3 regions of the Pseudarthrobacter sp. SORGH_AS 212 genome follow, and region 1 is predicted to be linked to each of the others. Evidence: riboswitches for the same ligand, from Rfam matches in the RefSeq annotation. Region 1 holds a riboswitch; each other region holds the start of a gene.

Region 1 (6,012 bases):
AACGGTTGCGGTGCCGTTCATCGCCTGCTGGAAACTCATCAGGAAGCCCGCCGCAACGGGCAGCAGGAGGGGCAACAGCAGGGCGGCAGCCCCGCCGTCGGATTCCGCACCGGAGCCGGATGTGGCGAATCGCGGGGACACGGCCCAGGCGACAGCGGCGATGGTGAGGATGCAGCCGACAATGCGGATGCCGGTGACGGATTTCTTGCCCGCGGGGCCCAGGCCCAGCCGGTCCACCAGCAGGCCGCTGACCGTCTGGCCCGTGACGGTGGCCACCGTAAAGAGCGCCACGCCCAGGATGCCGACAGTGAAGGTCTGGGCAAACACGAACAGTGCGCCGATTCCGCCGGCCAGGACATAGGCGGGCGGGAAAGCCCTGCTGCGGACGGCGGGAATGATCCGGGCAAGGCCGGCCCGGCCACGCGGCAGCAGCAGCGAGATGAGGATCATGACCAGCAGTCCTGTGCTGAAGCTCACCACCGCGGCGCTGATGCCGTCGTCCAGCCGGGCACCCAGGGCGCCGTTAATCCGGCCCTGGACGGGAATGGCAAGGCCTGCGCCCACCGCCAGCGGCAGGCCTGCAAGCACGGGCAGGCGGGAGGTGGAGGTCATTGGATCCACCTTACGTCAGGCATTATTGCTCTATGAGCATCCCCGTTGACGACGTCCCCATCCGCGACAGCATGATCCGGCTGGGCCAGCTGCTGAAGCTTGCCAACCTCGTGGAGGACGGCGTGGAAGCGGCCGAGCTGATCAAGAACGGGCTGGTGAAGGTCAACGGCGAGATCGACGACCGCCGCGGCCGGCAGCTCCACAACGGCGACACCGTCACCGTGAACGGCCAGACCGTGCGGGTGGTCGCGCCGGAGGCCTGACCACCCCCGGCACCCCGCCTGCTGCACCTTCCCCGCTGTGCCCTGCCTGCTGCCCCCTGCGGCAACCGGGCTTGGCGCCCGGGCCGCCGCCCGTCGTCGTTCGCCCTATTTCTTCAGGACCTCGTGGGTGAGGAATTCGCCAACGTGGCCGATCTCCTGCTGGTTGATGCCGTGCCACATTCCCGTGTAGAGCACCTTGGTGAGCTTGACGTGCTTGCGTACCCAGCCCATGGTGAAGTCGATCTTGTCCTCCGTGATCACCGGATCCTGCTGGTCCCTGCCCCAGAACATGGGCACGGTGCCGTCCAGTTGGGCATCCTTGAAGGTGGGGTCGTCACCGGCGTCCACCACGAATCCTGAAAGTCCGACGACGGCTGCGAAGTCCGCGGGCCGCTGCCGCAGGAGGGTGGTGGCCATGGCCATACCCATGGAGAAGCCGAGCAGGGAGACGGAGGGGTGCCCTTCCTTGATGGTGTCGATCCAGTCCAGGACGTACGCCGAGGCCTTCTTGACCCGTTCCAGCGAATAGTCGATCGAGGCCGTCAACGGGAACCAGGTAAAGCCCGGGCCCATGGCGATCGGGGCACGGACGGAGGCGACGGCGAACCCGCCGGGCAGGAGGTCCGCGAGGCTGAGCAGGTCCTGCTCGTTGGCGCCGTACCCGTGCAGGAGCACCAGCAGGGGTTTACCGTCCCGCTCGCCTTCAGGGTGCGACCACAGGACGACGGGGGCAGGAAATACTTCGGCTTCAGTCATGGTTTCCATTCTTACAGTTACCCGAAAGTAACAACCTACGTTCGCGTAGGCAGCGAGGCGGAAGGCAGGATAGGACCCGTGACTGACGCAAGCCCCCTCCAAAGCCCCATCACGGACACCGGATCCCACCCCTGGACCCGGTACGTGGCCATGGGCGACTCCTTCACCGAGGGCATCGGCGACCCCGAACCCTCAAGCCCCGGCGGCTACCGCGGCTGGGCGGACCGCGTGGCCGAAGAGCTGGGCCGTACACTGCCCGACTTCGCCTACGCCAACCTTGCCGTCCGCGGCCGGTTGCTCCAGCAGATCGTCGACCAGCAGCTCGCTCCCGCCCTGGAGCTCAAGCCCGACCTGGTGACGCTGTCCGCAGGCGGCAACGACCTGATCCGCCCCGGCGGAGACCCCGACGCCCTGGCCGAAAAGCTGGACTCCGTAGTGCAGATCCTGTCCATGGGCGGAGCCACGGTGGTGCTGTTCAACGGGCCGGACACCGGCTCTTCGGTGCTGGGCAGGATCCGCAGCAAGGTGGCCATCTACAACGAGAACCTGCGGACCGTCGCAGCGCGGCACGACGCCGTGATTGCGGACATGTGGTCCCTCCGGCAGCTCAGCGACCCCCAGATGTGGGACCAGGACCGCCTCCACTTCTCTCCGCTGGGCCACCACACCATTGCAGCCATGGTGCTCGAGTCCCTGAACGTGGATCATGGCCTGGAACCTCTCCTGCCCAAGGACCTGCCCCCTCGCACCTGGCGCCAGGCACGCAGCGGCGACCTCGTGTGGGCGCGCGAATATTTCGTGCCGTGGGTGCTGCGCCGCCTGCGCAACCAGTCGTCCGGCGACGGCGTCACTGCCAAGCGTCCGACGCCGGGCCCCGCCTTTGGGCCGGGCGTTCCCCTGGGTTCGGGGGAAGGTCCGCTGGGAACCGCCGACGCAGCGCGGCGCTGAGCTGTTCTGCTCTGCTCTGCTCTGCTCTGCTCTGCTCTGCTCTGCTCTGCGGCAGCTTGCTGGTGGCCGCCGGAACGGCATGCGGTCCGTGACCGTTAAGCTGGAAAGACCCACTCGAGAGGCGCAGCACCGTGAGTAACCTGTTTTTCTGGATCATCATCCTGTCATTCGTGATCCCGATGGCCATGCGCATGTACCGGAAATCGGTGGCCAAGCGGAACCATGACCAGAGCTTTTCCGGTCGGTACCCCGAGCAGTTCCCAGGCGCCGGCCAGTATCCCGGCAGCCAGGACCCGGGCGGCCAGTTCCCCGGTTCGGCCGGGCCGCAGAGCAGGCAGCCGCGTGATGGCTACACCCAGCAGGACTACTACTCGGGCGGGTTCCGTCAGATTGGGCAGCAGGCGCCGAACGTTCCGCAGCCCGGACCCTACCAGTACGGCCAGCCGCCGGTTCCCGGCCAGGCCGGGCAGCCCTTTGGACAGCCGCCGTACGGGGAGCAGCAGTTCAACCAGCCTCCCTACAACCAGCCACAGCCCGGCCAGCAGCAGCCCGGGTACTCCGCGCCGGAACAGCCGGCAGCGCCCGCCACTCCCCCGCCGCCGTCGGCTCCGCAGGGATTCCGGGCGCGGAAGCTCGCGGAACTGGACCAGAAGTACAGCGACGGCGAAATGTCCATGGAGGACTACATGGCCCGCCGCAGCGAAATCATGAACGGCTAGCCTGGGCCGCAGAAGCCCTTTGAGCGTCCCCCGGGCGTCATCAAGTCCCCCGGACCCATCAATCAGGGGCCTGTCCGCACAACCCGGTCCTTGAGGGTTCGGATCTGCGGACAAGCCTCTGATTCATGTGCAAGCCGTGCTGCTAGGCCAGGAAGTCCGACCGGAGCTGGGCGCCCAGCTGGCCGATTTCGGTCAGGAAGCCGTCGTGGCCGATGGGCGCCTGGATGAGGTGGACGCCAACGTCGCCGGGCAGGGCGTGGGCCAGCTCGTGCGACTGGGACGGGAAGTAGAGCCGGTCCGATTCCACGGCCGCCACGAAGAACCGGGCGCTGGTCCGGGCGAGGGTATCGGCCAGGCTTCCCCGGCCACGGCAGACGTCGTGGCTCATGAGCGCCTCGGTGAGGGCGATGTAGCTGTTCGCGTCGAAGCGCCGGACGAGCTTGTTGCCCTGGTGGTCCAGGTAGCTCTCCACCTGGTACCGGCCCCTGCCGGCAAGGACCCCGCCCTGCAGCGGCGACTCCGAAGCCTGGGCTTCACGGCCGAAGCGGTGCTCCAGCTCGGCCGCGGACCGGTACGTTATGTGGGCAATGCGGCGGGCGAGCGCCAGGCCGTCCTCGGGGCAGGGACCGCCGTAGTAGTCGCCGTCGTTGAAGTTCGGGTCCTGGCGGATGGCCAGGGTCTGGGCCTGGGCGAACGCGATCTGTTCGGCCGTGCTGGCTGCTCCCACTGCGATGACGGCGCAGCGCTTTACCCGTTCGGGGAACGTGACGGCCCATTCCAGGGCCCGGGCGCCTCCCATGGAACCGCCCAGCACCGCGTACCAGCTGCCGATGCCCAGCTGGTCCGCCAGGCGTGCTTCAGCTTCCGTGCTGTCCCGGAGCGTCACCAGGGGGAACCTGGAGCCCCAGGGCTTTCCGTCGGGGCCGGGCGAGGACGGCCCGGTGGAGCCGTAACAGCCGCCGACGATGTTGATGGAGACCACGAAGAAGCGGTCCGTATCGACGGGTGCGCCGGGCCCGGCCAGGTGCTCCCACCAGCCTTCCTCATCAGTGTCCCCGCGGGTCACGTGCGTGCTGCCGGTCAGGGCGTGCTCCACCAGGATGGCGTTGCTGCCATCCGCGTTCAGCGTCCCCCACGTTTCGTACGCCAGGGTGACGTCCGGCAGGTATCCGCCACCTTCGAGCTGCAGCCCGCCAATGGAGGCATAGCGGACAATTCCGTGTTCGGGTGCGGTTGTACGGGCGACGGTAACCGTCATGGCAAGACCTCTTCTACGCGCTTGCCCGCCGTCGTTTACCGGCAGGCCAGGTCTTCACCCGGGGCACCCCGCCGCGGAAGGAGGGTTGCCGGCCAGCAAGCCGGGGCTGTCACTGGCACTCATGACCTGGTTCGAGTGTACGAAACACCCCCCGCTGATGGCCAAGCATGTGACTGGTTGTGACTTGCCGGCCCGCGATGCTTTTCCCGGACGGCAGCCCCGCGGAGGGGAGGCCGGCCGCCTGGCCGGCCTCCCGCCGTCGTACGTCTTCGGCCTAGGCGAGCGCGCCCTTCGCGGCCCGGAAGCCCGCTTCAAGGTCTGCCAGGATGTCATCGATGTGTTCGATGCCCACGGACAGCCGCACCAGGCCGGGCGTCACGCCCGCTATTGCCTGCTGTTCCGGGGTCAGCTGGCTGTGGGTGGTGGAGGCCGGGTGGATCACCAGGGAACGGACATCGCCGATGTTGGCGACGTGGGAGTGCAGTTCCAGGGCGTCGACGAACCGCTGCCCCGCTTCGGCTCCCCCGGCAAGGTTGAAGGCGACGACGGCGCCCGTCCCCTTCGGCCCGTACTTGCGGCCGCGCCCGTACCACGGGCTGGACGGCAGGCCTGCATAGGCGACGGATTCGACGTCGTCCCGCCCTTCCAGCCAGCGGGCGACTTCGGTGGCATTGGCCACGTGGCGTTCCACGCGCAGGCTCAGCGTTTCCAGGCCCTGGGCGATCAGGAAGGCGTTGAACGGCGAGACCGCCGAGCCGAGGTCCCGCAGGAGCTGGACGCGCGCCTTGAGGATGTAGGACAGGTTTGCACCGAGGAGCCCGTTCTCCCCGAGGTCCCGGCCGTAGACCAGGCCGTTGTAGGTGGGATCCGGGGTGTTGAAGCCCGGGAACCGTTCCGGGTCCTTGCTGAAGTCGAACTTGCCCGAGTCGACGATGACGCCGGCGATTGCCGCTCCGTGCCCGCCGAGGTACTTCGTGGCCGAGTGGACCACGATGTCGGCCCCCCATTCCAGGGGACGGATCAGGTAGGGCGTGGAGAGGGTGTTGTCCACAATGAGGGGCACGCCGGCCTGGTGTGCCACCGCGGAGATGCCTTCGATGTCCAGGACGTCCTGGCGCGGGTTGGAGACCACCTCGCCGAAGAACAGCTTGGTGTTGGGCTGCACGGCGTCCCGCCACTGGTCCAGGTTGTCCGGGTCCGCCACGAACGTCACGGTGATACCGAACTTCTTCAGCGTGTGGGCGAACAGGTTGTAGGTTCCGCCGTACAGGCTGGGGCTGGCCACGATGTGGTCGCCCGCCTCGGCGACGTTCAGGATGGCGAAGGTCTCCGCGGCCTGGCCGGAGCTGAGCAGCAGGGCGCCGAGTCCCCCTTCGAGGCTGGCGATCCGCTGCTCCACGGCCTCCTGGGTGGGGTTGCCGATGCGGGTGTAGATGGGGGCCAGTTCCGCCAGGGC
Region 2 (6,012 bases), 3.2 Mb from region 1:
GCGCCTGCGGGCACCAGCCACCGTGCCGACTCCGCCGGATACCCCGGACGGACCTTGTCATAGTGCTTGCCGCCGTCCTGGAAGCTCTGGCCGAGCTCCCGGCGCCGCCCGTGATCGAGCTTGGGCCCACCCCGAACCACGTGCGGCCTCCTTCAGCTGATTCCCTGCGGGTACCGTCCGAATTTACAGCATGCACCCGGGTGCCGGCTCCCGGCGGTCAGTCGTCGATGCAGGGCGCTGCGCCGGCCGTTCCCGGGGTGTTCGGTGCCCAGTGGGGGTAGGTCCTGGTGTCGTTGGCCGGCACCCATCGGCCGGCATCGACCACGTAGTCCCAGCCGAGCCCGTCCCGGCGGAGCTTTTCAATGCCTGCGAGGAGCCGCTGGGCATCTTCCAGCCGGGAGCCCACTCCAAAGCTTGCACGCAGCGATCCCGATGGCAGCCCCAGGCGCTTCAGCAGCGGGTGGGCGCAGAAGCGGCCATCGCGGAGTCCCACGCCGTGTTCGGCGGACAAGTAGGCGGCTACCAGGCCGGCGTCGTAACCCGCCACAGAGAAGTTCACCACCCCGATGGTGTCCTTGTCAGGATCGGTGTCCTTGAAGATCTGGTGCACCGTGACGCCGTCGATCGCCTGCAGGCCTTCCACCAGGTAGGAACGGATGGCCGACTCGTGGGCGTGCCAGCGGTCCTGGTCCAGGCTCGCGATAACCTGTGTTGCCCGCGCCAAGGTAGCCGCACCCAGTACGTTGGGGGAGCCGCCCTCATGGCGGGCCGGGCCGATGGCCCAGCTGACGCCGTCGAGCTTTGCCTCCTTGACGGCGCCACCGCCGGCGAGGTGCGGAGTTCCGGCGTCGAGCCAGTCCGGGCGGCCCACCAGGACGCCCGCGCCAAACGGTGCGTAGAGCTTGTGCCCGGAGAAGGCAAGGTAGTCGACGTCGTCGGCGCTGATGTCCACGCGGCGGTGCGGCGCCAGCTGGGCCGCGTCCACCACGATGCGCGCACCGTGACGGTGGGCGAGGGCGGCAAGCTCCCTGATGGGCAGGATTTCGCCGGTGACGTTGGAGGCGCCGGTCACGGCCAGGAGGCTGACGCCGCCCTGCTCAAGCTCGGTGCGCACGGAATCGATGGTCCCGGCGATCGTGTCGGCGGCGACGATGCTCCGGTGGGGGACACCCTGCCACGGCAGCAGGTTGGCGTGGTGTTCGATGTCCAGGTAGAGGACGTCACCGGCGGGTTCGCCGTCGGTGCCGGGGAGGCAGCCGGCCAGCAGGTTGAGGGAATCGGTGGTGTTCCTGGTGAAGATCACGGAATCGTCGGGGCGCCCGCCGACGAACTCGCGGACGATGTTGCGCGCGTTCTCGTAGACCGAAGTGCTGATCTGCGATGCGTATCCGGCACCGCGGTGGACGCTGGCGTAGAACGGCAGGATCTCGTTGAGGTAGGCCGACACCACGGTCAGGGCCGGGGCGGAGGCCCCGTAGTCAAGGTTGGCGTAGCGGACGTGCCCGCCGGAGATCAACGGGGCCAGGATTTCGGCGCCTGTAACCGCTGAAAGCGGACGTCCGGCGGCGGCCAGTCGTTCGTCAGGAACGTTCCCGGCGGCGATGGCGGTAATGGGGGAGTCGACGGCAGTAGTCATGGAGACCTCACTTCAGGACAGGACTCCGGCTGTGCTGGAATCCGCGCTTGCCGCATCCGCTCCGGACCGGCCTGGTCGTCACCCGGGGCACCCCACCGCGAATGGAGGGTTGCCGGCCAGCAAACCGGGGTTTAGCGCTGGCACTCGTGACCTGGATAAAACCATAGAACATCAGGCGGCCCGGTCCGAAGCCGGGGGGATTGTTAAGGCCTTTGTTACGCGCGGCCCGGAAACGGGACTTTCTCCGAAGAATACGACGGCGGGCGCCCCCTTTTGGAGGCGCCCGCGGTCGATTGTTCGGAAGGAGGCCGGCTTACAGCAGGTCGTCCAGTCCGGGGTTGAGCCGGTGCAGCACTTCGGTGTGCAGGATGGAATTGGTGGCCAGGGCGTTCCCGCCGAACGGCCCGTCCTCACCTTCGAGCGAAGTGAAGCGGCCGCCTGCCTCCACCACGATGGGCACGAGGGCGGCCATGTCATAAAGGTTCAGCTCGGGCTCGCAGGCGATGTCCACCGATCCTTCGGCCACCATGCAGTAGGACCAGAAATCGCCGTAAGCGCGCGTGCGCCAGACGTCCTCAGTCAGGCCCAGGAAGTCGTCCAGGTTGCCGCGTTCCTTCCAGCCGCCCAGGCTGGAATAGGACAGCGAAGCGTCGGACAGGGTGGAAACGTCCGAGACCCGGAGCCGGGTGGCCGACGCAAGGGATCGGCCCATGTAAGCCCCCATGCCTTTGGCGGCCCACCACCGCTTACCCAGGGCGGGTGCGCTGACAACGCCAACCACCGGCTCGCCCTCATCAACGAGGGCGATGAGCGTGGCCCAGACGGGAACTCCGCGGACGAAGTTCTTGGTGCCGTCGATGGGATCGATGATCCACCGCCGGGAGCCGTGGCCGGTGCTGCCGAACTCTTCGCCCAGCACAGCGTCGCGTGGCCGGGAACGTGAGAGCTGGCCGCGGATGGCTTCCTCGGCGGCTTTGTCCGCATCGGTGACCGGCGTCAGGTCGGGCTTGGTCTCCACGTGGAGGTCCTGCGCCTTGAAGCGGCTCATGGTCTGGTCATCCACGGAGTCGGCCAGGACATGGGCCAGGCGCAGGTCGTCGTTATAGGTCGAAGCGGGTTGGATCATGGTTCCAAACTACCGTCTGGCGCCGTTTCTGCCGGGAGGTCGGCCGTGCCGGTTGGTGCTGTCAGCTGATGGTGCCGAGCTCCTTGGCCTCCTGGGCTTCCATCCTGGGATCGGTGCCCAGGAGCCGCCGGAGCGAAGCCAGGCGCGCTTCACCGGTGGGTCCTGCGTGTCCGCCGGCCACCCAGGCGTCGAGCCCGCAGTTGACGGCAGCGGCGGTGTGCTTGCAGCCGCGTTCGCAATCATCAGTGCCCGGCGAAAGATCCGGGAATGACCTCAGGATCCGGTCCGGATCCACGTGGGCAAGGCCAAATGACCGGATGCCGGGGGTGTCGATGATCCAGCTGCCGGGTGGGGCGTCGGCCAGGCGCAGGGCAAGGGCTGACGACGACGTGTGCCGTCCCCGTCCGGTTACCGCATTCACACCGCCGGTGGCCCGTTCCGCACCGGTCAGGGCGTTCACCATGGTGGATTTGCCGACGCCGGAGTGCCCCAGCATCACAGTGACCTTGCCGCCCAGGTGGGCCCTGAGCCCGGCAACAGCGTCACTGTCCAGCCGGGCCGACAACCCGTCATCGGAGCGCGCGTCAATGCCTGACGCCTTCAGGTCGGCGGTCCGGCTGATGATGACCGGGAAGTCAAGGTGCGTGTAGTTGGCCAGGAACTCGCCGGGATCCTTCACGTCCGCTTTGGTGACCAGCAGGATCGGCTCGATGCCGGCGTCGTACGCTGCCACGAGGGCGCGGTCGATGAACCCTGTGCGGGGCTCGGGGTTGGCTGCTGCCACCACTACCACCAGCTGGTCGGCGTTGGCCACGACGGCACGTTCCACGGGGTCAGTGTCGTCTGCACTGCGGCGCAGGAGGGTGGTGCGGTCCTGGATTTTGACGAGCCTCGCCAGGGTGTTGGGATCCCCGGACACGTCGCCGACGAGGGAGACGAAATCGCCGGCAACCACCGGGTTCCGGCGCAGCTCCCGCGCCCGCGCGGCAATGACTGTCCGTTCATCGCCGGAGTCTTCGTCAACGACGGCGGTGTAGCGCCCGCGGTCGACGGTGATGATGCGGCCTGTTACGGCGTCGTCGTGGCTGGGGCGGTCCTTCGTGCGCGGCCGGGTGCCCTTCTTGTTGGGCCGGATCCGGACGTCGGATTCGTCCCAGGAGTCAGTCCTCCGCGGCACCGGCCGAACCTCCCGCTCCGTTTTCGGAGCCTTGTGTGGCAGGGGCCGTGCCCTGCTGCGCGAGCATGCCCGTCCACAGCCGCGGGAAGTCCGGCATGGTTTTGGCCGTCGTCGCGATGTCTTCCACCTGGACCCCCTCGACGGCGAGGCCGAGGATTGCCCCGGCAGTGGCCATGCGGTGGTCGGCATAGCTGTGGACGACGCCGGCATGCAGCTTTGCCGGGCGGATGACCAGGCCGTCGCTGGTTTCCTCCGCGTCGCCGCCCAGGCGGTTGATCTCGGTGACCAGTGCGGCGAGCCTGTCCGTTTCATGCCCCCGGAGGTGGGCGATGCCGCTCAGGCGGGAGGGGCCGGTGGCCAGGGCACACAGCGCGGCCACTGTTGGCGCCAGCTCGCTGGTGTCGGCGAAATCCGCCCCTTTGATCTCGGGACCGCCCCGGACCGTCAACACCCCCTCCAGCAGTGTTACTTCTGCGCCCATCCGGGCCAGGATGCTGCGCCACAGGTCGCCTACCTGCTGCGTCTGCTCCGGCCAGCCCGGGATCCTGACGGTTCCTCCGGATGCGAGGGCGGCGGCCAGGAACGGACCAGCATTGGAAAGGTCCTGTTCGATCTGCTGGTCAAAGGCACGGATGGGTCCCGGAGAGACCACCCAGTGGTTGGGAACGGAATCGTCCACCTGCACACCGGCGCCGCGGAGCACGGCCACCGTCATATTGATGTGGTCGAGGCTCGGCACCGGCTTGCCGACGTGCTCCAGGTGCAGGCCTTCGGTAAATCGTGCACCGACCAGCAGGAGTGCGGAGACGAACTGCGAGGACGCACTGGCGTCGATGACCAGATGCCCGCCGCGGACTTCTCCGGTTCCTTCGACGACAAATGGCAGCGACGCGGGAGTGCCGCCATCTTCCGCCGAGACATTGACGCCAAGGGCTTTCAGGGCCTCGATGATCGTCCCCATGGGGCGCTTGCGTGCGTGCGGGTCGCCGTCGAACGTGCTGGCACCGCTGCGCAGCGCAGCGAGTGGTGGAACGAAGCGCATGACGGTGCCGGCAAGGCCGCAGTCGATGTGCACCGCGGTGCCCGCTGCGTCCTCCTGTCCTCCATGGTCCTGGTGCTGCAGCGGAACTACCTCAAGGTCGGGGCCGAAGGCGCCGTCCCCGGGAACCTCGGTAATCGTGGCGCCCAGCTGGCGCAGCGCCTCGATCATCAGGACCGAATCCCGGGAATGCAGGGGCGCCCGCAACCGCGACGGCCCGTCAGCCAAGGCAGCCAGGACAAGATACCTGTTGGTCAGGGACTTTGAGCCGGGAACCGTGACGGTGGCGTCTACCGGACGGCCTGCGTAGGGTGCCGGCCAGTGGGGGACAGTCGTTCCGGAGTCATTCCGGGCAGCGGCTGCAGCGATCATGTCCTTTAGGCCCCCGTAGCCTGCTCCACGGCGCGGCGCACGGCCTTGTCTGCTTTGGTCAGCTTCTTGTTCGTGGTCTTGCGCGCATCCGCGGCGAGGTGGGCGGCACCCTTGCGGGCGTCGGCTGCCAGGTGTTCCGCGCGCCACGCCAGTCCGGGCCTGCCTGCGGTGTCAACCGAAGCCAGCAGTGCGCCGCCGCTGAGCGACAGGTTCTTGAGCAGCCTGCCCCGGCGGGCTTCGCGGCCTTCCTTGCTGCTGATGTCCGCGCTGCGCCATTCAACGAATGTGTTAAGCAGCGAGACCACCGTCAGGACGGTGGCGGAAACCCGGGAGAACTTGCCCAGTCCAAAGAGCACTCCCGCGCCCACCTGGGTTCCTCCGATCACCCGGGCGAGGGTCTTCTCGTCCGTTTGGAAAGGCAGGGACGCCGCCGCCTTGCGGAGCAGGGGAGACAACTGCTGGGCAGTGTCGTCGGCGTTCTTGAGCTTGTCCAATCCTGCAATGACGAAGCTGGAAGCCAGCATGGGGCGGGCGAGCGTGCGGACAAAGGACATGGATTTCCTCCTGGCTGGACGAACCGCATCGGCAGCGGCGTAAGTCCGTTCTAGTCTTGCACTTTTAGGGAATATTTGCCCAAGGCCGGCGGTTATGGCTCATGGGTC
Region 3 (6,012 bases), 910 kb from region 1:
GGAGCCCACGCTCCTGCCGGCAGAATCTGAGATCTACCAGCACCTGGCGCTCGGCCAGGAGGCCGTCGACCTTGTGGCGAAGAACCCCACGTCGTCGCTGCTGTGGGCCATCCTTGCCGAGGAGGCTTGGGCGGAGGGACGAACCATCGACTCCTACGCCTACGCGCGCGTTGGCTACCACCGCGGGCTGGACTCGTTGCGCCGCAACGGCTGGCGCGGCGTGGGCCCCATCCCGTGGGAACACGAGCCCAACCGCGGTTTCCTGCGTGCGCTCTACTCGCTGGGACGGGCCTCCTCGGCCATCGGTGAAGCCGACGAACCCGAGCGGATCGAAAAGTTCCTCAACGACTCCGACCCCGCGGCCAAGGCCGCCATCGAGGGCAAATAGGTCCCCACCGCCTCCCTGGCTTCGCTTCGCTCAGCCAGGGAACCCTCGGCGGCGGAGGCCCCTTCATATGACGACGGCGGGCGGTCACCTTTCTTTGGGAAAGGTGACCGCCCGCCGTCGTACTCCTTAGAGGATCAGACCGCCTTCTGCAGCCCCGTACGGGCCATGGCGTCCGCGTAGGCCACGTGCATGTCCTGGAGGTACTCTTCCTGGCGCGCAGGGGAACCGGCGAAGGCGCGGCCGCTGAGGGAGCGTACCTTGTAGGTCTTCAGGCCGCGGCGCCACAGCAGCGGGACCTCGGTCTTGAGGAGCGCGTTGGCCAGACGGTTGGCTTCGGTGCCGTGCGCCACGATGACTGATGCGCGCGGGACAAGGGCGAGGAACTTGAGCAGCGGCTTGAGGCCGGCCTGGATCTGGTCCGGGGTGAACTTGCCGTTCGGTTCGCCCGGGACGTGCCAGGGGTGGACGTTCCACGGCATGACATACTCGGGCCGCAGCCCCAGCTTCCACTGGATGCCGAGCATGCGGGTGGCAGCGTCCTGGTCTCCGGCGGTGATGAAGCCGGAGCCGTCCGCTTCACCGATGTTGGAGAACAGGCTGATGATCCGGCATTCGTCGACGTCGTGCATGGGGTCGACGTAAGGCACCACCGTGCCCGGCCTGGTGTCTTGCAGGGAATCGCACAGCTCGTTGACGGCGGCAACGCTGGGCTCGTAGCGGCGGTTCAGGAGCTGTTCGTGGAGGGATTCTGGTGCAAGGGCGGTCATATGGTGCTGGGTCTCCTGCGGGGATTGGCGGTGCTTCCGCCTGCGGACGAGGGCGCGTGAAGGCGCAACTCGACATCGGCGGTGTGTTGGGGTGGGCCGGTCAACCCGGCCTTCCCCAGTTTAGCAAGCCGCGGGAAGCGAAACGCCGGTAGCGCGTATTCCGGTGACCGGATGCACAGCCGGGGTTTCGTCCTTCCCGTGATTCCACGGCGGCGGGCTACCAGAGCCGTTTCGTGGCCCGGCGTGCACCTTCGCCCAGAGCTTCCAGTTTCGCGTAGGCGATCTGCGGGTGGACGCGCCCGCCCAGGCCGCAGTCGGTGGAGGCGATGACATTTTCCCGGCCGACTACGTCGGCGAATCGCACAATCCTGTCCGCCACCAGGTCCGGGTGCTCCACCACGTTGGTGGCGTGGGAGACGACGCCCGGAATGATCAGCTTGCCATCGGGGAGTTTCGTGTCTTCCCAGACCCGCCATTCATGTTCGTGGCGGACGTTTGCCGCCTCGAAGGAGTAGGCGCCGGCGTTGACCTGCAGGACGGAACCGAGGATGTCTGCGAAGGGGATGTCAGTGGTGTGCGGGCCGTGCCAGGAGCCCCAGCACACGTGCAGCCGGATCTGTTCCTGCGGGAGGTCCCGCAGCGCCCAGTTGGTGGCCTCCACGCGCAGCTGGATGAACTTCAGGTAGTCCTCCAGCGCCGGTTCGGGGTTGATCTGGTCCCAGCTTTCGGCAAGGGACGGGTCATCGAGCTGGACGGTCAGACCGGCGTCGATGATGGCCTTGTATTCCTCACGCATGGCGTCGGCACAGGCGTAGACGAGTTCCTCGTCCGTCTTGTAATACTCGTTGGCCACCCGGGCGCATGAGCCGGGGGAGAGAGACGCTACGAAGCCCTCCGTCAGCCCTGCGGCGGCCAAGCCCGTCTTGAGGTTGTTGACATCCGAGGCCACCAGGTCCTGCCCGGTGTAAGTGAGGGGGCCCGCGATCTTTGGCTGGGTGACGCTCTTGCGGTGGGCCAGGATTCCCGACGACGGGTCGTTGTAAGCCTCGCTGAACTGCTGGCGGTCCCGCCGGTCGGGGAATGATGTGAGGACGACGTTTCCGGGCGACGAACGCCGGACCTCGGAGTCTGCCCAGCGGTCCACGTCGGTAGGCTCCAGTCCGCCGAGCCGGGCGAAGGAGTAGTTCCACCACGCCCCGTAGTCAACAGAGTTGGCCATGGTGTGCCCGTATTCACCGTCGTTGGGAATGTCGATGCCGAGGTCCTTCTGGCGCTGGACAACGTCAACCACCGAGGCTTCGAGGAGTTCCAGGAATTCGGGCGTAATTCCGTCGGCTTCCTTGGCAGCGTTTGCAGCAATGAGTTCAGGCGTCCTCGGCAATGAGCCTGCGTGGGTGGCGCGGATGTGGTCAGTGTTCTGGGGCACGGTGGAGTTCCTTTCCATCGGTCCTGGCAGTAGCACCTTCGGGGCAGGGGGACTCCCTGCTGTACGGGTTGCTGCGGCGTCACTGAGCCAGGTCTCTCAGCCGCTCCGGATGGGTCAGTTCCACTCAAGCCCACCGGCCGGAAGCGGGGCAAATCGGTTTCACGATGTGGCGTGGCTGCCACTGGGAGAGCGCAGTCATAGGCTTACCAGGATTCGTTGAGTCCATTGACAGGTTTCAATCAGCTTGGTTGGCTGTTGTCACAGCGCGCAATGGGGGACATGGCGGCTGGACGCACTCAATGCACTCGAAAGAGGTAACGCACGTGAAGAAATCCCTGGCTACTTTTAGGACCCTTGCCGTTTCAGGGGCCCTTGCACTGGCGGTTGTCGCCGCTCCTGCTCCAGCCATCGCTGTGGGGGAGGGGCCCAACTACGGAGGCAACGGCCAGATCACCACATCCAAGCTGGCCACCTATGACCAGATGGTTTCTTTCCTGAAGGACCAGGACGCCAAGCAGCCTGCCATGGAACTGGAGGTCATCGGCAAAACGGTGAAGGGCCGCGACATCCACCTGGTCAAGTACATCTCGGACCCGGCCAAGCCCACCATCCTCTACTTGACCCAGCAGCACGGCAACGAACAGCTCACTACCGAGGGAGCCATGGAGTTCGTCAAGCACCTCGGCACCGGAAAATCGGCGGACATCCTCAAAGGCGTCAACATCCTGGTGGTTCCGATGCTCAACGCGGACGGTGCCATGGGTGACGTCAACTTCTCCCTGGAGGACTACATCGCCAAGGGTGACCGCAACATGACCCGCTTCAACGCCGAGGGCGTGGACCTGAACCGGGACCACGTGGCCAAGATCCAGCCGGAAACCCAGGCCCTGCACAACAATGTGATGCGCAAATACCGGGTCGACTACATGATCGACCTGCACCACCAGGGCACCCGGGCAGAGCGCGACGGCAAACTGGTGTCCGGCTCCATCCTGTACCCCACCACCCCCAACGCCGATCCCGCCGTCGTCGAACGGTCCAAGCAGCTCGGCGCCGTGGTCTTCGACAACGTTGACTCCACCGGATGGGGCCACCTTGGCAAGTACCAGGGCGGCAGCGCCGAGACCATCAGCCGCAACGGCATCTCAGTGGAATACGGCATCGCCACCCTGCTCTTCGAGATGCGCGGCATGTCGGACCATTACCTCGACGGCTACGCGCTGGGACAGCGCAGCAACGGCTACCTGATCAAGCAGACGGTTACCACGCTGACGTCAACCGCCGCCGCCATCGCGGACGGTTCAATTGCCGACGCCGACACCTCCTTCTGGGACACCCTCGCCGAGCAGACCTCCCGCCCGGCGGGCGAGGCCGACGACGAATAACGGCCGCAGGGCAGGACGTCCCGGTTCTTTACCGCGCGTAAAGAACCGGGACGTCCCAGCGAGTGGACAAAGTGCACTATCGGCTAAACTTGGGTGGTAAGGGCCCCGGGGCCAACGCGTTCGCCAATCCGCCTGCGGAACGGCGGAAGCCGGTCCACTCGGGGCATTCTCATGAACGGCGCTGAACCAGGACCGCCACGCTGTGGCGCCCGGCCGGCCCGAACGAATGGGGGAGGATCCCATGCCAGCAATTGTGATCGTAGGAGCCCAGTGGGGCGACGAAGGAAAAGGCAAGGCCACCGACCTGCTGGGCGGCCGTGTTGACTACGTCGTTAAGCCCAACGGCGGCAACAACGCCGGGCACACCGTCGTCGTAGGCGGTGAAAAGTACGAACTCAAGCTGCTTCCGGCAGGCATTCTCAGCCCCAACGCCGTCCCCATCATTGGCAACGGCTGCGTGGTCAACCTTGAGGCCCTCTTCCAGGAGATCGAAGGCCTGCAGGCACGCGGTGCCGATACGTCCAAGCTGCGCGTTTCCGCAAACGCCCACCTCGTGGCGCCCTACCACCAGGTCCTGGACAAAGTCACTGAACGCTTCCTCGGCAAGCGTGCCATCGGCACCACCGGGCGCGGCATCGGCCCGGCCTACATGGACAAGGTGGCCCGCCTGGGCATCCGCGTCCAGGACGTCTTCGACGAGTCCATCCTTCGCCAGAAGGTGGAGGGCTCGCTGCACCAGAAGAACGAGGTCCTGGTCAAGATCTACAACCGCCGCAGCGTTGTGGTCGATGAGATCGTGGAGTACTTCCTGTCCTTCGCCGAGCGGCTCCGCCCGCTGGTCATCGACAGCACCCTGGTGCTGAACACTGCCCTGGACGAGGGCAAGGTAGTGCTCATGGAAGGCGGCCAGGCAACGTTCCTCGACGTCGACCACGGCACGTACCCGTTCGTCACCTCCTCCAACCCCACCGCGGGCGGCGCATCCGTGGGCTCGGGCATCGGCCCCACCCGCATCTCCCGCTCAATCGGCATCATCAAGGCCTACACCACCCGCGTGGGTGCAGGCCCGTTCCCCACCGAACTGTTTGATGAGATGGGCGTTTACCTGCAGAAGACCGGCGGCGAGTTCGGCGTCAACACGGGGCGCCCCCGCCGTTGCGGCTGGTACGACGCCGTTCTTGCCCGGCACGCGTCCCGCGTCAACGGTTTCACGGACTACTTCGTCACCAAGCTGGACGTGCTCACCGGCATCGAACAGATCCCGGTGTGCGTGGCCTACGACGTTGACGGCGTCCGGCACGACGAGATGCCGATGACGCAGACCGAGTTCCACCACGCCAAGCCCATCTTCGAGTACTTCGACGGCTGGACCGAGGACATCACGGGCGCCCGCACCCTGGCAGACCTGCCGGAGAATGCGCGCAATTACGTCCTCGCGCTGGAGAAGCTGTCCGGGACGCGTTTCTCCGCCATTGGCGTGGGACCGGACCGGGACCAGACCATCGTGGTGAACGACCTCATCAACGACTGACGTTTCAAAGGGAATTATGACGGCGGCGGGCCACCTTTACGGGTGGGCCGCCGCTTGTTCGTTTTCCTGCCAGGCGCGGGGCAGCTCAATTTACACAGGGTTTACCTGCGCTGCCTTGTGGGCGTACAGCCCGGACAGCCAGACTTTTGGGACAGCATTCGAGGACTGCCTGGCAAGCACGTCCCCACTTTGCGGGACAGGCGCAGCCACGCGCCAGCCGGACTTTTGGCGGAGATGCCGTCCGGAAAACCGCTCAGAACCGGAAGGAAGTGCGCCATGGCGGGCAAATTCGAAGTTTTCCTTGATCCCCAGTCGAAGTTCAGGTTCAGGCTCGTGGGCCCGGACGGGGCGGTGATGGCGGTCTCGCAGGCCTTCAACGACAAAGCGGCTATCGTAGCGGGGATTGCCGCGGTCCGGGAGTGCGCCGGGACCGGCTTGGTGACGGACCTGTGCTCTGCCGGTGCGCAAACGACGGCAGTGACCGTTGCCGCGTCAGCTCCCGCCGCCGACTCCAC

What was found. A riboswitch is a leader RNA that binds a small molecule or an ion and turns the genes downstream of it on or off. The one in region 1 is predicted to bind S-adenosylmethionine.
Region 2: another riboswitch for S-adenosylmethionine. It lies ahead of QE394_RS17080 (aminotransferase class V-fold PLP-dependent enzyme); the one in region 1 lies ahead of QE394_RS02320 (homoserine O-acetyltransferase).
Region 3: another riboswitch for S-adenosylmethionine. It lies ahead of QE394_RS06455 (cobalamin-independent methionine synthase II family protein); the one in region 1 lies ahead of QE394_RS02320 (homoserine O-acetyltransferase).

The regions. Positions count from the first base shown of each region.
Region 1 is NZ_JAUTAA010000001.1:505,115-511,126, forward strand. It holds gene QE394_RS02295 (DMT family transporter) at 1-612, opposite strand, end outside; gene QE394_RS02300 (RNA-binding S4 domain-containing protein) at 645-875, shown strand; gene QE394_RS02305 (phospholipase) at 981-1,631, opposite strand; gene QE394_RS02310 (SGNH/GDSL hydrolase family protein) at 1,710-2,579, shown strand; gene QE394_RS02315 (hypothetical protein) at 2,711-3,298, shown strand; gene QE394_RS02320 (homoserine O-acetyltransferase) at 3,441-4,556, opposite strand; SAM riboswitch class IV at 4,569-4,683, opposite strand; gene QE394_RS02325 (bifunctional o-acetylhomoserine/o-acetylserine sulfhydrylase) at 4,831-6,012, opposite strand, start outside.
Region 2 is NZ_JAUTAA010000001.1:3,724,979-3,730,990, forward strand. It holds gene QE394_RS17075 (methyltransferase domain-containing protein) at 1-140, opposite strand, end outside; gene QE394_RS17080 (aminotransferase class V-fold PLP-dependent enzyme) at 218-1,636, opposite strand; SAM riboswitch class IV at 1,675-1,788, opposite strand; gene hisN (histidinol-phosphatase) at 1,950-2,762, opposite strand; gene QE394_RS17090 (ribosome small subunit-dependent GTPase A) at 2,824-3,939, opposite strand; gene aroA (3-phosphoshikimate 1-carboxyvinyltransferase) at 3,923-5,350, opposite strand; gene QE394_RS17100 (DoxX family protein) at 5,356-5,904, opposite strand.
Region 3 is NZ_JAUTAA010000001.1:1,418,211-1,424,222, reverse strand. It holds gene QE394_RS06465 (DUF3151 domain-containing protein) at 1-388, shown strand, start outside; gene QE394_RS06460 (uracil-DNA glycosylase) at 523-1,155, opposite strand; gene QE394_RS06455 (cobalamin-independent methionine synthase II family protein) at 1,373-2,581, opposite strand; SAM riboswitch class I at 2,593-2,697, opposite strand; gene QE394_RS06450 (M14 family zinc carboxypeptidase) at 2,881-3,966, shown strand; gene QE394_RS06445 (adenylosuccinate synthase) at 4,208-5,497, shown strand; gene QE394_RS06440 (DUF1508 domain-containing protein) at 5,774-6,012, shown strand, end outside.